4 regions of the Psychrobacillus sp. NPDC096426 genome follow, and region 4 is predicted to be linked to each of the others. Evidence: riboswitches for the same ligand, from Rfam matches in the RefSeq annotation. Region 4 holds a riboswitch; each other region holds the start of a gene.
The links. Region 4 has a riboswitch for S-adenosylmethionine ahead of ACIQYS_RS06885 (2,3-diketo-5-methylthiopentyl-1-phosphate enolase). Riboswitches for the same ligand answer to the same signal wherever they lie in the genome.
Positions count from the first base shown of each region.

Region 1: it holds a riboswitch for S-adenosylmethionine, as region 4 does, so the genes downstream of both, ACIQYS_RS13480 (methionine ABC transporter ATP-binding protein) here and ACIQYS_RS06885 (2,3-diketo-5-methylthiopentyl-1-phosphate enolase) in region 4, are expected to answer to the same signal.
Region 2: it holds a riboswitch for S-adenosylmethionine, as region 4 does, so the genes downstream of both, ACIQYS_RS14975 (methionine biosynthesis PLP-dependent protein) here and ACIQYS_RS06885 (2,3-diketo-5-methylthiopentyl-1-phosphate enolase) in region 4, are expected to answer to the same signal.
Region 3: it holds a riboswitch for S-adenosylmethionine, as region 4 does, so the genes downstream of both, ACIQYS_RS17000 (bifunctional homocysteine S-methyltransferase/methylenetetrahydrofolate reductase) here and ACIQYS_RS06885 (2,3-diketo-5-methylthiopentyl-1-phosphate enolase) in region 4, are expected to answer to the same signal.

Region 1 is NZ_JBIWEX010000015.1:35,851-40,227, forward strand. Features, by position in the region: gene ACIQYS_RS13470 (MetQ/NlpA family ABC transporter substrate-binding protein) at 1-549, opposite strand, end outside; gene ACIQYS_RS13475 (methionine ABC transporter permease) at 611-1,279, opposite strand; gene ACIQYS_RS13480 (methionine ABC transporter ATP-binding protein) at 1,272-2,297, opposite strand; SAM riboswitch class I at 2,491-2,595, opposite strand; gene ACIQYS_RS13485 (thioredoxin family protein) at 2,637-2,957, opposite strand; gene ACIQYS_RS13490 (toprim domain-containing protein) at 2,969-3,319, opposite strand; gene gcvH (glycine cleavage system protein GcvH) at 3,396-3,776, opposite strand; gene ACIQYS_RS13500 (arsenate reductase family protein) at 3,851-4,213, opposite strand; gene ACIQYS_RS13505 (acyl-CoA dehydrogenase family protein) at 4,298-4,377, opposite strand, start outside.
Region 2 is NZ_JBIWEX010000018.1:7,820-12,196, reverse strand. Features, by position in the region: gene ACIQYS_RS14990 (TIGR00266 family protein) at 1-141, shown strand, start outside; gene ACIQYS_RS14985 (hypothetical protein) at 370-567, shown strand; gene ACIQYS_RS14980 (M20 metallopeptidase family protein) at 627-1,823, opposite strand; SAM riboswitch class I at 1,991-2,097, shown strand; gene ACIQYS_RS14975 (methionine biosynthesis PLP-dependent protein) at 2,181-3,302, shown strand; gene metC (cystathionine beta-lyase) at 3,299-4,377, shown strand, end outside.
Region 3 is NZ_JBIWEX010000022.1:38,899-43,275, reverse strand. Features, by position in the region: gene ACIQYS_RS17010 (protoporphyrinogen oxidase) at 1-524, shown strand, start outside; gene ACIQYS_RS17005 (nuclease-related domain-containing protein) at 725-1,615, shown strand; SAM riboswitch class I at 1,833-1,938, shown strand; gene ACIQYS_RS17000 (bifunctional homocysteine S-methyltransferase/methylenetetrahydrofolate reductase) at 2,119-3,978, shown strand; gene metH (methionine synthase) at 3,959-4,377, shown strand, end outside.
Region 4 is NZ_JBIWEX010000006.1:81,536-85,912, forward strand. Features, by position in the region: gene ACIQYS_RS06870 (1,2-dihydroxy-3-keto-5-methylthiopentene dioxygenase) at 1-35, opposite strand, end outside; gene ACIQYS_RS06875 (methylthioribulose 1-phosphate dehydratase) at 51-668, opposite strand; gene ACIQYS_RS06880 (2-hydroxy-3-keto-5-methylthiopentenyl-1-phosphate phosphatase) at 665-1,330, opposite strand; gene ACIQYS_RS06885 (2,3-diketo-5-methylthiopentyl-1-phosphate enolase) at 1,336-2,550, opposite strand; SAM riboswitch class I at 2,625-2,730, opposite strand; SAM riboswitch class I at 2,906-3,062, shown strand; gene mtnK (S-methyl-5-thioribose kinase) at 3,136-4,326, shown strand; gene mtnA (S-methyl-5-thioribose-1-phosphate isomerase) at 4,323-4,377, shown strand, end outside.

The DNA.
Region 1 (4,377 bases), on a different contig from region 4:
CATTAATGCAGATTCGTAGTTTGGATCGAATTTTAAGTTTTTAGGGTTTTCTACGATATCAGAGATTTCTGCTGTTGTTTTATCAACGCCATCTGCCAATTTGATTAATCCCTTTGCTTCAAGCATTGCTAAAATACGGCCATGGTCAGGAATAGAGTTACTCATTAAAATTGTTGCACCTTCTGGTAGCTCTTCAATAGAATTATATTTTTTAGAATATAATCCGATTGGTTCGATATGAATTCCACCAGCGTTTACGAAATCATATCCAAATGTAGCAATTTGATCCTCTAAATAAGGAATATGTTGGAAATAGTTCGCATCTAACTCGCCAGACTCTAAATCTTTATTTGGTAATACATAATCTTGATAAGGTTCCACAACAAGTTCAATTCCTTGTTCCTCAAGAATAGGCTTTGCTTGTTCTAAAATAATTGCGTGTGGTGTGTTTGAAGCACCTACCACTAATTTATTGCTTTCTTCTTCTCCACAAGCCGCAAGTGTTAGCGCACTTATTGATAATAATGCTCCAGCTAAAAATTTCTTCATCTGTATTCTCTCCTTCTAATTTTCCCCATTTTTATATGTGATCGGGTAAACCCGTGAACACCTAACGTTTATCTATTTTCGTTGTAATCATATCGCCAATCCATTGAATGATAAATACTAGGATTAATATTAAAATCGTTGCGACTAATGTAACATCTTCTCTACTGCGTTGGAAGCCATCTAGAAAAGCAAGTGTTCCTAAACCACCAGCACCAATTATTCCCGCCATTGCTGTATATCCAACGAGTGAAATACAAGTTACTGTAATCCCAGACACTAAAGCTGGCATCGATTCTGGAAGTAAAACCTTCCATATAATAGTAGAGGTTTTGGCACCCATCGATCTTGCTGCTTCTAAAACACCTTTATCAATTTCCCGTAAAGCGATTAACACCATACGCGCATAGAACGGAGCAGCCCCAATGACGAGAGCAGGGAACGCTGCATTTGGCCCACGCATTGTGCCAACTAAAAATTTCGTTAAAGGAATTAATAAAATGATTAAAATAATAAACGGAATAGATCGGAATATATTTACAAAAGCCCCTGTTAACCAGTTCGCTAGCTTATTTGCCCATGCTTGATGTGGACTTGTTAAGAATAATAAAAGACCGAGTGCTAAACCAATAACTGCTGTTAATATAGTAGAAATTGCCGTCATATATAATGTTTCGAGCGCAGCGTCCCACATTTTAGGCCAATCAACATTCGGAAAAAGCGTATTAATCATTGTTGATCACCTCTGTACTTACTTTTTGATCATGTATAAATTGGATCGCTTCATCGACTGCAAATGCATCGCCCTCTAATTGCAGAATTAGTGTACCAAATGCACCGCTCTTTGTATGCGATATATTTCCTTGCACAATATTCACTTCTAGTTCGAATTGTTTGATCAGCCTAGAAAGTATTGGTTGTTCCGTTTGTTCTCCAACAAAGGTGAGTTTGATTAACTTCCCATTTGGATATAGATCCACTAAGTTTTGGATCGTTTGCATTGTTTGCGTCGATTCAGAAACTTGTGAAACAAATCTTTTGGTAATCGGTTGATGTGGATTTTGGAAAACTTCTAACACGTCGCCCTCTTCAACTACGTGTCCACCTTCCATTACCGCCACGCGATTGCAAATTTTTTGAATGACTTGCATTTCGTGTGTGATCAATACAATCGTTAAACCTAGCTTCTCATTAATGCTGACTAATAGATCCAAAATAGCATCCGTTGTTTCTGGATCCAGGGCTGATGTTGCTTCATCGCATAGCAATACTTCTGGACGATTTGCTAATGCTCTGGCAATTCCTACACGTTGTTTCTGCCCACCTGATAGTTGGGAAGGATAGTAATTGCCTCTCCCTTCTAAGCCTACAAGCTCTATCAACTCATTCACTCGTGCTACTCGCTGATCTTTTGGAACTCCAGCTATTTCAAGCGGGAAAGCAATGTTTTCTGCGACTGTTCTGGACCATAACAAGTTAAAATGTTGGAAAATCATACTCACTTTGTGTCGAACTTGACGAAGTTTGTCCTCATTTATAGAAGTAATTTCTTTTCCGTTTACAACTATTTGTCCAGCAGTTGGTTTCTCTAATCCATTGAGCAACCGGATTAATGTACTTTTCCCAGCACCACTATATCCAATAATGCCGAAAATCTCGCCTTGCTTTATGTCAAGATTTACATCGTCAACAGCAATTATCGTACCTTGTTTCGTTTTAAACTTCTTCGAAACGTCTTTTAAACTTATCATGTAAATCTCACACCCTCCTAATCAATTACGCCTCGGAGTACTTACGCCCAAGGCTTATACTTTATTTTTGCAAGGTTTGAACACTGCTCCTGCGGTTACTCGTCGCAAACAATAACTGCTGAATAAAGTAAAAAATCCCTTCTGCAAAAGAGCAGAAGGGAAGTAAGTTATCTATAAATAGAACTTTTCCATTCTCTCATTTCCCAAAGCATTCGCTTTGCGTGATTTGGCACCATTTCATTTTCATGACGGTTGCCGGGCTTCATAGGGCACTTCCCTCCACCACTCTTAATAAGAGTAACACTATTTAATTTATATGACTCAGTAAGACGTATTTTATCACATTTCTACTTCGTCGTCAATTCTTTTTATTGTTTCTAACAGAAAAGGAACGGATTGAAAAGCGTATATTTTTTTATATACATGACCTTGTTTGGCAATCAACAGGCATGGGACACTTTCAATTTCATATTCCATCGCTAGGTTTTCTAAATAATTTATATTTGCTTGGCCAACTGGATTCGGTACTAATTCATTAATCACTTGCATCATTTTACTTGCTACCATGCAAGTACCGCACATCGGTGTATAGAGATAGAATAGCGAAAGCTGGTTGCCATTTTTTAATTGCTCCCACTGTTCACGCGTCCATTCATTCACAAAACATCATCCTAAAGTAAAAATTCTTTTTTCACTTTAATATTAACACGTTTCAGTATAGATGCCAAAACTTTGAAAGGGGTATTGGCGACTTCGCAATACATCGGATTCGTGTAAAGATGAATTGCTTCTGGATATTCTTTTCGGACGACGGAACGTATTTGTTCACCTGATTTATCCGCATCTAAAAAAGCGTATATGGGTAAATCATCGTATGGGCTCAAAATTTCCTCTAGCTTTACATTAGAGATCGTACCATTTGTACAAATAATTTCTGGGGATTCATCAAGAAGTCGTAAAAGCTGAAGCTTATCCGATCTTCCTTCGACGAGAATTACTTTTTCACTAAAAACTTTAGCCAATTAGCTTCTCTCCCTAATTATCATCGTTAACTCAGTATATGAAAAAAACGCCGACAATTAACCGGCGTTTTGATTATTATTCTGCAATTAATTCTTCGTATTGTTCAGCACTTAATAAGCCATCAATTTCAGAAGTATCTGATGGTTCTACGACGATCATCCATGCATTTTCATACGGAGATTCGTTTACAAATTCAGGGCTATCTTCTAGTTCGCTATTTACTTCTACAACTTTTCCACTAATAGGCGCATAAAGTTCTGAAACAGTTTTTACTGATTCTACACTACCGAATGGGTCTCCTGCTTTAATATCGTCTCCCACTTGTGGAAGTTCAACAAACACGATATCCCCAAGCTCAGATTGTGCAAAATGAGTAATACCGATACGTGCATTACCACCTTCTGTTTTTACCCATTCATGCTCTTCTGAGTATTTCAATTCTTTTGGTGTGCTCATAAATTATACCCCTCTCAAATAAGTTATATATTCATCTATAATATTCACATATTTTTATGATAAAAACAACTACTTTAGGACTTTATCCAAATTTGTTCAAACTCTTCTTCTTTAAAACCAAGTGTCAGATGTTTACCATCAAAAACAAGTGGTCTTTTCACTAGCATCCCATCGGATACTAGCTTTTCAATCTGTTCTTCTTCTGTCATATTTGGAAGCTTGTCTTTTAATTGTAGTTCTCGATATTTTGTTCCACTTGTATTAAAAAGTTTCTTTATTTCGATGTTTGTTTTTTCTAGTATTTCTTTTATTAATTCTTTTGTAGGTGGATTGTCAACTATTTGATTGTGTTCAAATTCTATATTATTGTCTTTCAACCACTTACTTGCTTTATTACATGTACTACATTTAGGGTAACCAAAAAATTGAATCTTCATTACTTCTCACCTTTTTTCTTTTTATCATATCAAAAAATACTGTGGACCGCACATCGGTTCACAGTATTTTTGTGGTGAGGTTCATTACACGACATATTTCTCCGCGTCAATTAATTTAACAGAAGCTTCCCGTTTTTTAGTAATGACATTATACGGTGTGTAGC
Region 2 (4,377 bases), on a different contig from region 4:
GGTACAGTTTGGATTCAATCGTTACCATTTAGCCGTTTAGCAAGCCGCGTGTTTGCTGCTGCACCTCAAACACCAGGCGGTGGCTCCAAAGGAGAAGGTAGTATCGCAGGTGGAATTTTTGATCTGTTAGGCGGGAAATAATGTGAGACGAAAGGTATAAGTTCGATTGCTTGTACCTTTTGTTATGTTCGTAGATGTGTTTTGGGAATAGAGGGTCTTTTTTATTGGCCAAAAAAAGCTATTATTCTATGATTTTCGTCCAAATTGTTTATTACTTATAGCCCCTCCCTTCATATACTAGTAAAAAGAACAATCATGTCGATTTTTAGTACTTTATTGTTCTTTCCATTAGTAAAGGAGGTGTTTGTGATGAAAGCTTCTTTAGGTAGTTGGATCGGCTGGGTGGGAATTGTATTAGCAATCGTTGGGTTCTTCTATTACCCACTATGGTTTGGCGGTGCTGCGGTAATTTTAGGCTTACTCGGCTTAACATTCCCTCAAAAATTCTTAGCTTGGTCTTCCATTGTGCTTGGAGCAATTGCATTCTTTCTTCCAATGTTGATGTAACTAAATTCTACATTTACGGCATGTCCGGAGTACTTTCCGCACATGCCTATTTTTTAATATTAAAACAAGTAATGTGCGACAATTTTAACAAATGATTTTTCAATGTTTAACAACGCTCTTTCATCAAAGTCAAACTTTGGATGATGATGTGGATACTGCGTATTTTGGTCTTCATTTTGAGAGCCTACTTTGAAATAAGTACCTGGCTTTTCCAATAAGAAATAGGAAAAATCTTCTGCACCCATAGATGCGTCCATATCAATCACGTTTTCTTCACTAAACACGTCCGACAACAAATTTTGGACGAGCGCGCTTTCCTCAAGATGATTGTATAGTGCAGGATAACCGTGAAGATAGTCGATTTCAAAATGAGCATGGAATCCTTTTGTAATTCCCTCTACAATCGAATAAATCTCCTCTTTTACTTGTTTTCGTACTGATTCACTAAATGTACGGACAGTTCCCTCCAATTTAGCCGTATCAGCAATAATATTAAAAGCACTCCCTGCATGGAATACACCGATTGTAACTACGGCAGATTCTAATGGATCAATTCTACGGCTTACTATTTTTTGAAGCGAATTGACGATTTCACTTCCAATGACTATAGAATCGACTGAGTCTTGAGGTCTTGCTCCGTGTCCACCAATTCCTTGGATCTTAACCTCAAACTTGTCTACTGCCGCCATTTTATATCCCGCCCCAACAGAAGCTTTTCCAATGGGGACTTTTGAATCGAGATGTGCAGCAAAAACATAATCGACACCATCTAGCACGTTTTCTTCGATCATGAACTTTGCCCCACCTGGAGGCTGTTCTTCAGCCGGTTGAAAGATGAATATGATTTTACCTTTAATTTTTTCTCGATATTTACTTAACGTTTGTGCTGTTGCAAGAAGAGCTGTTGTATGCCCATCATGACCACAAGCATGCATTACACCAGGATTAAGCGATTTATAAGGCACGTTTTTCTCATCTTCAATAGGTAACGCGTCAAAATCTGCTCTTAAAGCAATCGTTTTTCCAGCTTGTGCACCGGTCAAAATTCCGATTAGACCATGTCCACCAATGTTCTTCTTCACTACTAATCCAAAGTCTTCTAATTTGTCTGCAATATATTTAGCTGTTTCCGTTTCTTCAAAAGATAACTCAGGATGTTGGTGTAAATATCTTCTCCAACTAACAATTTCGTCAAAACTATTGTCTATTTCAGTGAAAATAGACTGTAGATCCGTTTCTTGTGTAACCGATTCCATTTTCTTTCCTCCATTCTTCATTTTAAATTCATACTAAACATATTGGATTATATACTTATCTGAATTACTTTTCAACAGACAAAAGTTTTACAAAAATGATGTTGTATAAATATTCAACTCATGATACCATTACTTCAATAAAACTTTTAGAAAATTTCATATTTTATTTCTTATCCAGAGAGACGGAGGGATTGGCCCGAAGATGTCTCAGCAACCAGCCACATGTAGGTATGGTGCTAACTCCAATAGACAGCAATTGTCTAGAAGATAAGAAGACTAACTTCAATTTTTTTGAGGATTCTCTTCTTATAGGGAATCCTCTTTTTATTTTAATTTATTGGTAGAGGATGATTATTAATGACAAAAAAGTGTTTAGAAACCGAATTAGTGCAATTAGGAAATCATAGTGATCCGCGGACAGGTGCCGTCAATCCCCCTATTCATTTATCAACAGCTTATAAACATGCAGGGGTTGGTCAATCCACCGGTTACGACTACACGCGTACAAAAAATCCAACGCGCACAATTTTAGAAGAAGGAATTGCGAAGTTAGAAGGAGGGGATGCTGGTTTTGCCTGTAGTTCTGGTATGGCCGCAATCCAGTTAATATTGTCTCTTTTCCGATCTGGGGATGAAATCATTGCGCCTGAAGATCTTTACGGTGGGACATATCGTTTGTTCAATCAATACGCAGATTCCTACAATATTCGTACTTCTTATGCCACGTTTGAATCCGTAGAGGAAGTAGAAGCATTAATAACGGAAAACACAAAAGCACTTTTCATCGAAACACCTACTAATCCACTCATGCAAGAAATTGACATTGCACAATACAGTGATTTAGCAAAAAAATATCAATTACTACTGATCGTGGATAACACGTTCTTAACTCCTTACTTACAAAGGCCAATTGAGCTAGGGGCAGATATTGTGATGCATAGTGGCACTAAATATATTGGTGGGCATAATGATGTCCTTGCTGGTCTCGTTGTAACTAAAGGGAAAACACTTAGCGAAAAATTGATTATTAATCATAATGCTGCAGGAGCAGTTCTCTCCCCTTTCGATTCTTGGTTATTAATTCGGGGACTAAAAACGCTACACTTGCGCATGAAACAACATGATGCGAATGCGAAGAAAATCGTGGAGTTTTTACAAAATGAAACTGCTGTAAAAGAAGTATTTTACCCTGGAATTGGGGGTATGCTTTCTTTCCGCTTACACAAAAGCGAATGGGTTGGACCATTTTTAGAAAACCTTCAATTAATCGTTTTTGCGGAGAGTTTAGGTGGCGTTGAAAGCTTCATCACGTACCCTACTACACAAACCCATGCGGAAATTCCAGAAGAAGAGCGGATTGCAAGAGGTGTGGATAATAGTTTGTTACGCTTTTCTGTTGGTGTAGAAGAAGCAGAAGATTTAATTGCGGATTTGAAACAAGTTTTTGCGAAATTAGAAAGGGATGTGATTCACTCATGAGTAACGTGAACGAAAGCTTGGAAACTAGCTTAATCACAGCCTCCACACGTGGAAATTACGAACAAAAAACAGGCGCAGTCAACGTACCAATCTATTTATCTTCTACATTCCACCAAGAAAGTTTTGATAGTTTTGGACCATATGACTATAGTAGATCCGGCAACCCGACTAGAGATGCCTTAGAAAAAACGATCGCTGAGCTAGAAGGTGGCACAAGAGGCTTTGCTTTTGCTTCTGGTATTGCGGCAATATCCTCTGCTCTAATGTTACTTTCTTCAGGAGACCATCTTGTTGTAACAGAGGAAGTTTACGGTGGGACATATCGTTTCATAACAGAAGTTTTACCGAGATTCGGAATTGACCATTCGTTTGCAGATTTTACAAATGTAGAGGCAATAGAAAAAGCCATTCGACCGAATACTAAAGTCATTTTTATCGAGACCCCTGCAAACCCACGATTGGGAATTACAGATATCGAAGCAGTTGTCGCACTTGCAAAAGCAAATGAGTGTTTGACTTTGCTAGATAATACATTTATGACTCCCCTTTATCAACGTCCGATTGATCTTGGCGTGGACATTGTGTTACATAGTGCTACGAAGTTTTTATCTGGCCATAGCGATATCATTGCAGGGCTTGCTGTTACGAAAGATGCAGAACTTGGAAATCGACTAGGATTTATCCAAAACTCTTTCGGTGCCATTTTAGGTGCACAAGATTCTTTTACATTAATTCAAGGCATTAAAACACTAGGTGCGCGCTTGAACCAATCTACGGAATCAGCACAAAAACTTGCGACGTATCTAACTAGTCATCCTTTAGTAGAGGAAGTGTTGTACCCTGGCTTATCCACACATCCTGGATACGAGATTCATGCTAGTCAATCGAAAAGTCCAGGAGCAGTTTTATCTTTACGTCTTCCAAACAGAGAGACAGCGAAAGCTTTTGTAGAAAGCATCCAAATTCCGGTTTTTGCAGTAAGTCTAGGAGGGGTCGAATCGATTCTTTCCTACCCTGCTACTATGTCTCATGCTGCAATACCGAAAGAAGAACGTGAAAAAAGAGGAATTACAGA
Region 3 (4,377 bases), on a different contig from region 4:
AGGAATTGGATGCTGACTTCAATAAGCTAAAAAACTCATCCCTCATTAGTATATATCTTGGCTTTGACATTCCGGATGAACAGCTTCCTGCTGAAGGTACAGGCTTTATCGTTTCCGAAAATAGCGATGTGAAATGCAATGCGTGTACGTGGACGAGCCGTAAATGGAAGCATACCTCTAAAAACAGCAAGTTGCTTGTTCGTATGTTTTATAAGAGCACCAATCCTGCATATGATGAAATGAAACATATGAGTGAAGAAGAGTTAGTTCAAGTTGCGTTGCAAGATATCGAAAAGAGTTTGAAATTAACTGGAAAGCCTCAAATTGTTGAAGTAACTAAATGGAATGATTTAATGCCAAACTACCACTTGAAGCATGGGCAAGCAGTTCAATCTTTGACGGAGAAAATGGCGGTTGAGATGCCTAATATGGTACTAGCCGGTTGTTCGTATTTTGGAGTCGGCATAGGTGCTTGTATTAAAAATGGAAAAGAAACTGCGGAGTTAATTGCTGCAAGAAATTAATTTTAGATAAGAATGTGGGACCAAAATTTAATTTTGGTCCTTTTTTTATTGGCAAAATGAAATTGTTCGTGTTTTGATGGAATTTACAATTTTTGAGAATGTGATACGATGCGGATGGGGGTGGTTTATTGATCGTTAAAACACGTTCATATGAGTATAACTTGGTAGGCTTACAGTTTCTGGATAGGAGGTTGCCAGATATGCACGCTATGAAAGAGTTGATCCATTCCAAGGTGCAAGCTGCGAGAGCGGGAGTTAATGGTGAGGTAAGGGTGGATGATGTGTTTCAGAAATATTCATTTCCTTTTGAGTATGTAGTGCTACACGATGTAAGTTTAGAGTCCCGGGGGAAATTTCAGATGGACACGATTTGTTTGACGCAGTATTTCGCGGTTATTTTAGAAAGTAAAAATATCGGAGGGAGCTTGTCGTTTAAGGATAATCCACTCCAATTAGTTCGAGAGTTAGACGATGGGAAAATGGATGCATTTGAGAGTCCTGAGGTCCAAATTGAACGAAACAAGTATTTGTTGAGTGACTGGTTTCGTTCCATTGGTGTGGAGCTTCCTATTTATGGGGTGATTGTATTAAGTAATCCTAAAACAATCGTAGTGAATTCTCCGCATAAATTTCCAATAATTTTCCCACAAACGATTCCAGTATTTTTACGAAATATTCCAAGGGCCAAAGTTTATATGGATGTGCACCAAATGCATAATCTTGCGAAGGAAATCGTAGCAAGCCATCGGTCGTACATTCCTTATCCAATGTGCAAGAGATGGAGTATAGACCCACGTGATTTGTTGACAGGTGTGCTTTGTGAAAAGTGCGATAAGCTTGTGATGGTGAAGCGGAAAAACGGATGGAACTGTTTGAACTGTGGTCATGTGGATCGGCACGCCCATGAGAAAGCAATTCGAGAGTGGTTTGTGCTAATTGGAGAGAGCATTAATAATCGGCAGTGTCGATATTTTTTGCAGTTGGACTCTTTTCAATCCGCCTCACGTATTTTAAATTCGATGGGACTTGTTAGAGAGGGCACATCTAAAAGTAACACAATTTATAAGTGGATTTGGGATGAAAAAAGTTGAATCGGATAATGAACCAGCAGAATAGGATAATAGATGCTGATAATCGGATAATGAATGGGAGAAATCGGATAACCGACTAGGATAATCGGATAATCAGTACCATTAATCGGATAATACTGTAATCGCCATAACAAAATTAAGAAAATTCAAATCATTACTTGACGCTTCACCTTATTAAAGGTACGATAAAACTACTATATAAAAACTGAATATTAAATTCTTATCAAGAGAAGCTGAGGGACTGGCCCTTTGAAGCTTCAGCAACCTGCCGAATAGGTTAGGTGCTAAATCCAGCAGACGGTTAATAGTCTGAAAGATGAGAAGGGACGAATTTTGTAAACTCGTAAAGCCTTCTTTTTAAAGTGGGCTTTTTTATTTTTTATTTAGTCGGGGCGGATGTCACAGATTTTGTAAGGAGTTCATCGAACAAGTTCGATGCAGAATCTGGACGCACTGTTTTATGCGCCAAGGCGAATTTGATTAGATAGAGAGGATGAGTGCAAATGAGTTTGTTAGATAAGTTGAAAACGAATATGTTAACAGCGGATGGGGCGATGGGAACGCTCCTCTATTCAAACGGAATTGATTATTGCAATGAAGAATTAAACATCGAAAGACCAGAAATTATCGAAAAAATCCACCAGGACTATATTGCCGCTGGTGCAGATATTATTCAAACAAATACATACGGTGCGAATGCGATTAAACTAGCAAGATATGGACTGGAGAATCGTGTAAAAGAAATAAATGAAGCGGCAATTCAAATCGCGAAACGAGCTGCCGCACCAGGCGGACAATTTGTACTTGGAACAATAGGTGGAATTCGAGGGATTCGAAAAAGCGATGCAACTTTAGAGGAAATTATTCAAATGGTCGACAGCCAAGTAAATCATTTGCTTACTGGAAATCCAGATGGACTATTACTTGAAACGTATTATGATTTCGAAGAGTTAGCTGCGACTGTGACACATTTACGAAAACGGACGAATACACCGATCATCGCGCAAGTATCGATGCATGAGCCGGGTATATTGCAAAACGGGCTATCATTAAACGATGCACTACAACAGCTGGACGCAATAGGAGCAGACGTCGTTGGAGTCAATTGTCGTCTAGGCCCTTTCCATACGATACAAGCGCTCGAAGGGGTCACGCTTCCGAAAAGTGCATTCCTTTCTGCATTCCCCAATGCCAGTTTGTTGGACATGGAAGATGGACGTATTGTGTACGAATCGGAGGCTGATTATTTCGGTCGTGCGGCGCTAAACTTACGTGAAGAAGGGGTTCGATTGATCGGTGGATGCTGCGGAACGACTCCTAAGCATATCGAAGCAACCAAAAAAAGAATTGGTCATTTACCACCATTAACTAAGAAAGTCGTTGCCCCTAGAAAGCAGATTATCATTCGCGAGGCAGAGCCGAATATTAACGAACCGCTTCATGAAAAAGCACAAAAGGAACGGACGATTATTGTAGAACTAGACACTCCACGTCATCTAGATACGACAACTTTTATGGAAGGTGCTAATAAGCTTTACGATGCTGGTGTAGATGCCGTAACAATGGCGGATAATTCACTTGCTTCCCCTCGCATAAGCAATATGGCGATGGGGTCGATGTTAAAGCTGCAAAACAATATTCGACCACTTGCACATATTACTTGCCGAGATCGCAATCTTATCGGTCTGCAATCCCATTTAATGGGGTTGGATGCACTCGGTATTCATGACATTTTGGCGGTAACAGGAGATCCAACAAAAGTAGGGGACTTTCCGGGGGCCACAAGCGTTTATGATGTTTCAAGTTTGGAATTAATCCAATTAATAAAGCAGTTAAATGAAGGTATTTCCTTCTCGGGGAAATCACTTCGAAAAAAAGCAAACTTCTCTGTGGCGGCGGCTTTTAATCCAAACGTTCGAGTATTAGACCGCGCAGTAAAAAGATTAGAGAAGAAAATCGAGTGTGGAGCAGATTATTTCATCACGCAACCTGTGTATACAAAAGAAAAGATTCAAGAAATTTATGAAGCGACAAAACATTTAGCGACTCCTATTTTTATCGGTATTATGCCGCTTACAAATATTCGAAACTCCGAGTTCTTACACAATGAAGTGCCTGGTATCAAATTATCCGAAGAAGTGCTGGAAAGGATGCGAGCATGTGGTGAAGATAGAGAGCGTGCCACTGCAGAAGGAATCCAAATTTCCAAAGAATTAATCGATACAGCAGCGGAATTATTTCATGGTATTTACATTATTACACCGTTTTTCAGATATGACATGTCACTTGAACTAATTAATCATATTAAAGAAATTGACGGAAAGAAAGTGAGAGAGAACAGCTATGTCCAAACATCCAATTGAGCAGCAACTAGAGGTAAGAATTCTTATTATTGACGGTGCGATGGGCACGATGATACAAAATGCAAACCTTTCGGCAGAGGATTTCGGTGGGGAGCAATACGATGGATGCAATGAGTATTTGAATATTGTAAATCCTGGTGTCATTGAGCAAATTCATCTGGAATATTTAGAAGCTGGCGCAGATATTATCTGTACGAACACATTTGGTGGGACACCAGTTGTGTTGAATGAGTATGATCTCGGTGACCAAGCATACGATATTAACTTTCGCGCAGCCCAACTTGCAAAGAAATGCACGGAAAAATTATCGACTACGGATTGGCCACGTTTTGTAGCAGGGGCGATTGGACCGACGACGAAAACGCTATCTGTTACTGGCGGCATAACTTTTGATGAATT
Region 4 (4,377 bases):
GTTTCATTTGTTCCCTGAATTTTAATGATAGCCATTTCAATCTTCCTCTCTTATTTTGATGTTATTTGAAGTAGTGCTAGTTGATACTGAAATAAAAACTCACAGGCTTCTAATAGTTTCTTTGCTTCGAAAACGTCTTTTCCCCAAACAGTGATACCGTGGTTTCGTATTAGTACGGCTCCTTTATCAGCATGTATATGGTAACAAAATTCTTCTGCCAGGCTTGGAATATGCGCGTGATTTGGAATGATAGGGATAGAGAGCAACGCATCCTCTTCCCATAAACCAAAAGCTTTAATAAGCTCTTGACCTTGAAAGTCAATTTTTCCCTCATCACCATATATTTCAGAAATAACATTATTCGCCACTGTATGTACATGAAGACTACATCCAGCTGATGTTTTGTCGTATATGGCACAGTGCAGTAATGTTTCTGCAGATGGTTTTAAATCGGTCTTTTCAACTGGAAGTCCATTAGTGTCTACGAGTAAGAAGTCTTCCATTGTCCGCTTCTTTTTATCTTTTCCACTAGCTGTCACTAAAAAGTGTAGTGGATGATTGCTCACTTTTATCGCTAAATTCCCACTAGTCCCCATGAACCAATCTCTTGCGGCTAGTTCGTCTTTAATGTCAGCTAATTCTTCCCATTTGTTTTGAAGTGCTGTCATATTTCTACACCTAATTTTGCATCTATTATGTTTATGACATCATGGAAACTTTCAAACGGTTCATATGGAATAAGAAGTTCTTCGCATTTTTCTATCAGGAAATCTCGTGCAATGACGATGTCTGCTAATTTAGCAGCTTCTAGATCTGTTATAGAATCTCCAATGACAACGCTTAATGCATCACTGTCTTGGAGCCTGCGAATAATAGATGGCTTACAGCAGCCACAGCCTTTGTTTGTACATTGCTCATCGCATCCATGTGGAAAATTAATCTGTATCGTATCCCCCGAAAAGTCCGATTCGTTACAATAAACATCGGAAAACGGTCCGAACGGCTCAAGCATTGGATTCACAAAAAAATCGATTCCGCCACTCACAATATAAAGCGAAATTTTGTTTTGTTTTGTATAAGAAACAAATTCAGCAAAACCTTCGCGAATTTGTGCTTGTTCTAGCAAAAAAGTTGTAATTTGATCTTTCAGTGAAACAGGAAGTAGTGCGAACATATCCGTGACACCTTTACGAATCGATTGCTTTTGTCCCAGAATATTCTCTTTGATCTGCAAATACTCGGGAGGAGCAAATTGCTTCATAATAGAGATAATATTATCTTGAGTCGTAATCGTGCCATCAAAGTCGCAAAAGATGACTAGTTTTTTCATTATGCTTACCCCCATAATTCGATTGCTGATTTGAGTTCAACATGCTGCTTTGCCGCTTCTGAAAGCGGAATTTCAGCTAGGACAGCTTCCACGGCTTGTCTGAAGGCAAGCCCACCGCCAATCGCACCAGTAGGATGTCCATGTATCCCACCCCCAGCATTAATGATGCTATCGATTCCATAATCTTGCATTAAAAGAGGTACTAAACTTGGATGAATACCTGCAGAAGGAACTGGAAAAGTTCTTTTTACAGAACTTGCTTTTGTTAGCTCTTCGCCTAGAGTAAGTGCCACTTTTTTCTCGAGTGCAACACTTCCATACGGAGAAGGAAATAACGAAAAATCAGCTCCTGCGTAGCGCGTTAATTTGCCAAGTAAAAGGGAAGTTGCGACCCCGTAAAATGGAGAAGAAGTGAAAGCCCCGCTATATGCAGGATGCGCCATAAGTGGTAATTGAATATCATCATCTTCAACAAGCTCTTGTAGTACGTCTAGCCCGTATGCATGAACATTTAGTAGCAAAGCATCTGCTCCAAGTTCTTTTGCCCTTCTAGCTTTTTCTCTTAACTTCGACGTTCGTCCAGATAAATTCACTGCATAAAGCGTTCGATGTCCAGTTTCTTCATAAACTTGCCGTAACACTTCTTTGGCAGTTGTTATTCGCTTTTCAAAAGGAGTTAATGGGTTGTCAAAAAGTATCTCATCGTCTTTTACAAGATCTACCCCTCCAAGCGCTTGATGTTGAAGTTGCTCTGCTAAATAATCGATATCTCGCCCAATAACCCCTTTGAATATACTCATGATTAGTGGTCGCTCATGTACATTTAGTATGTTTCGAATATGTTCGATACCAAATCTCGGTCCAGGAAACTTTGCTAAAAGCTCCGGTGAAAATTCTAAGTCTAATAGTTTCACTTCCCCGTCTAATGATAATTTGCCAAAAACAGTTGTTAAGATGGCAGGCAAATCTGCTGAAAAGTTGGCACTAGGATACTCTACTTTGATCTCTGCTTTCACTTGATCAGTCTTAGATGGGTGGTGTATATTTTCAAACTGCGTAATGGAAACAACATTCCCTTTATGCTGTTTTAATTGTTCTTGTTCCAGTAAAGGTAGGTCGGTCCATGAGCCAATCGTCAATCCTAAAGCGATGCCCTCTGCTTTTTTTTCGAATGATCCAGGATTTCCGTACAATTGATATACTGAAGTTACTCCACTCATAATTTCAATCCCCTTTTAAAAAAATCAAATTAAAAAAACCTCTTCAAATAAGAAGAGGTTAAATAGTTAACAACTTCTTATTTCTCAGTCAACCGACTGCAAGAATTAGCACCGTGTTCAAAGTATGAATCGGTTGCCGGGTATCATTGGGCTCGTCCCTCCACCTGCTCTAAATAAGAAAATATTATTCAATTGAAATTATTATTATTGTCAAATTACTAACGATTATTTCACGCAATAAGAAAAATGTCAATACAGTTTTTAGATTTTTATAAAATTTTAAAAAATATGTTGACGGAACTTTTTGAATTATGTTAGGATTCAAATCAACAATATAAAGTTACAAATAATAGCACTCTTATCAAGAGCAGGCTGAGGGTAATGGCCCTATGAAGCCCAGCAACCGACTGTAATTCCGTTGTGAGACGGGGCGCTTTTTTTGCGCCGAGATGAACATCTCGTAAGGCACGGTGCTAATTCCATCAGAAAGGGAACTTTCTGAAAGATAAGAGGCGAGAAGTCTCTTATTCTACGCCTCTTTCTTTGGAAAGAGGCTTTTTATTTTGTACAGGAAGGTAGAGAAGAATGACGGTAGTTACGAAAAAAGAGTATGAATCATTAACAGAAGAAAAGGCAATTTTATACGCAAAAAGGCTGGAGCTTTTTCCAAAAGACGCGGAGTTGGAATGTCGTGAAATCGGTGATGGGAATCTAAATTATGTTTTTCATATCAAAGAATTAGAAAGTGGAAAGGGAATCATTTTAAAACAAGCTTTGCCGTATGCAAAAGTAGTTGGTGAAAGCTGGCCTCTCACGTTAAAGCGTGCACTAATTGAAGCAAAAGCACTTCAAAAACATGGAGAATTTGCAGTGGGACTAGTGCCCAAAGTATATGCAGTCGATGAGGAATTGGCGATTACAGTGATGGAAGATTTATCACATTTGACTATTGCACGGGAAGGGTTGATCCGTCTAGAAGCCTATCCTAAGTTAGCATCCCATATAGGGGAATATCTAGCACAAACTCTATTTCATACATCTGATTTTGCATTACATCCATTTGAAAAAAAGAAACTAGTTTCCGAGTTTTCTAATCCGGAACTGTGTAAAATTACAGAAGATCTCATCTTTACCGATCCATTTTTTGACCATGAAACAAATGATTTTGAGCCTTCTTTACGAGAGGCAGTAGCAGCAATTTGGAGTAATGAACCTTTAAAGCTAGAAGTCGCAAAATTGAAGAAAAGTTTTTTGACAGAAGCGGAAGCATTACTTCACGGAGATTTGCATACAGGTAGTATTTTTGCGAGTGAAACGGAAACAAAAGTGATTGATCCTGAATTTGCCTTTTATGGTCCGGTTGGTTTTGATGTTGGATTATTTTTAGCTAATTTAATAGTTCAAACGATTACAAGAGATGGGGAACAACGGGAGGTAATCCTCCACCATATTGCAGAAACATGGGATGTGTTTTCTGCGGAGTTTTCAAAACTTTGGGATACGAAGGCAGTGGAATCGTATAAAGATACGAAAGGATTTAAGGCGTATGTTCTGGAGAAAGTTTTCCAAGATACACTCGGTTTTGCTGGTTGTGAGTTAATACGCCGTACAATCGGTTTGGCACATGTGAAAGATTTGGACGGTATTGAAGACGGTGAAAAAAGAACGGTTTCGAAAAAACAAGCTTTACTGTTAGGTGAAGTGTTTATATTGAAACGAAGAGAAATTAATTCTATACAAGCGGTAATTGAATTACTTGAGGAGCTGCACAAATGAGTATTCCCTTATCTATCAAATGGAACAATCAGAAGCTTGAAATATTGAATC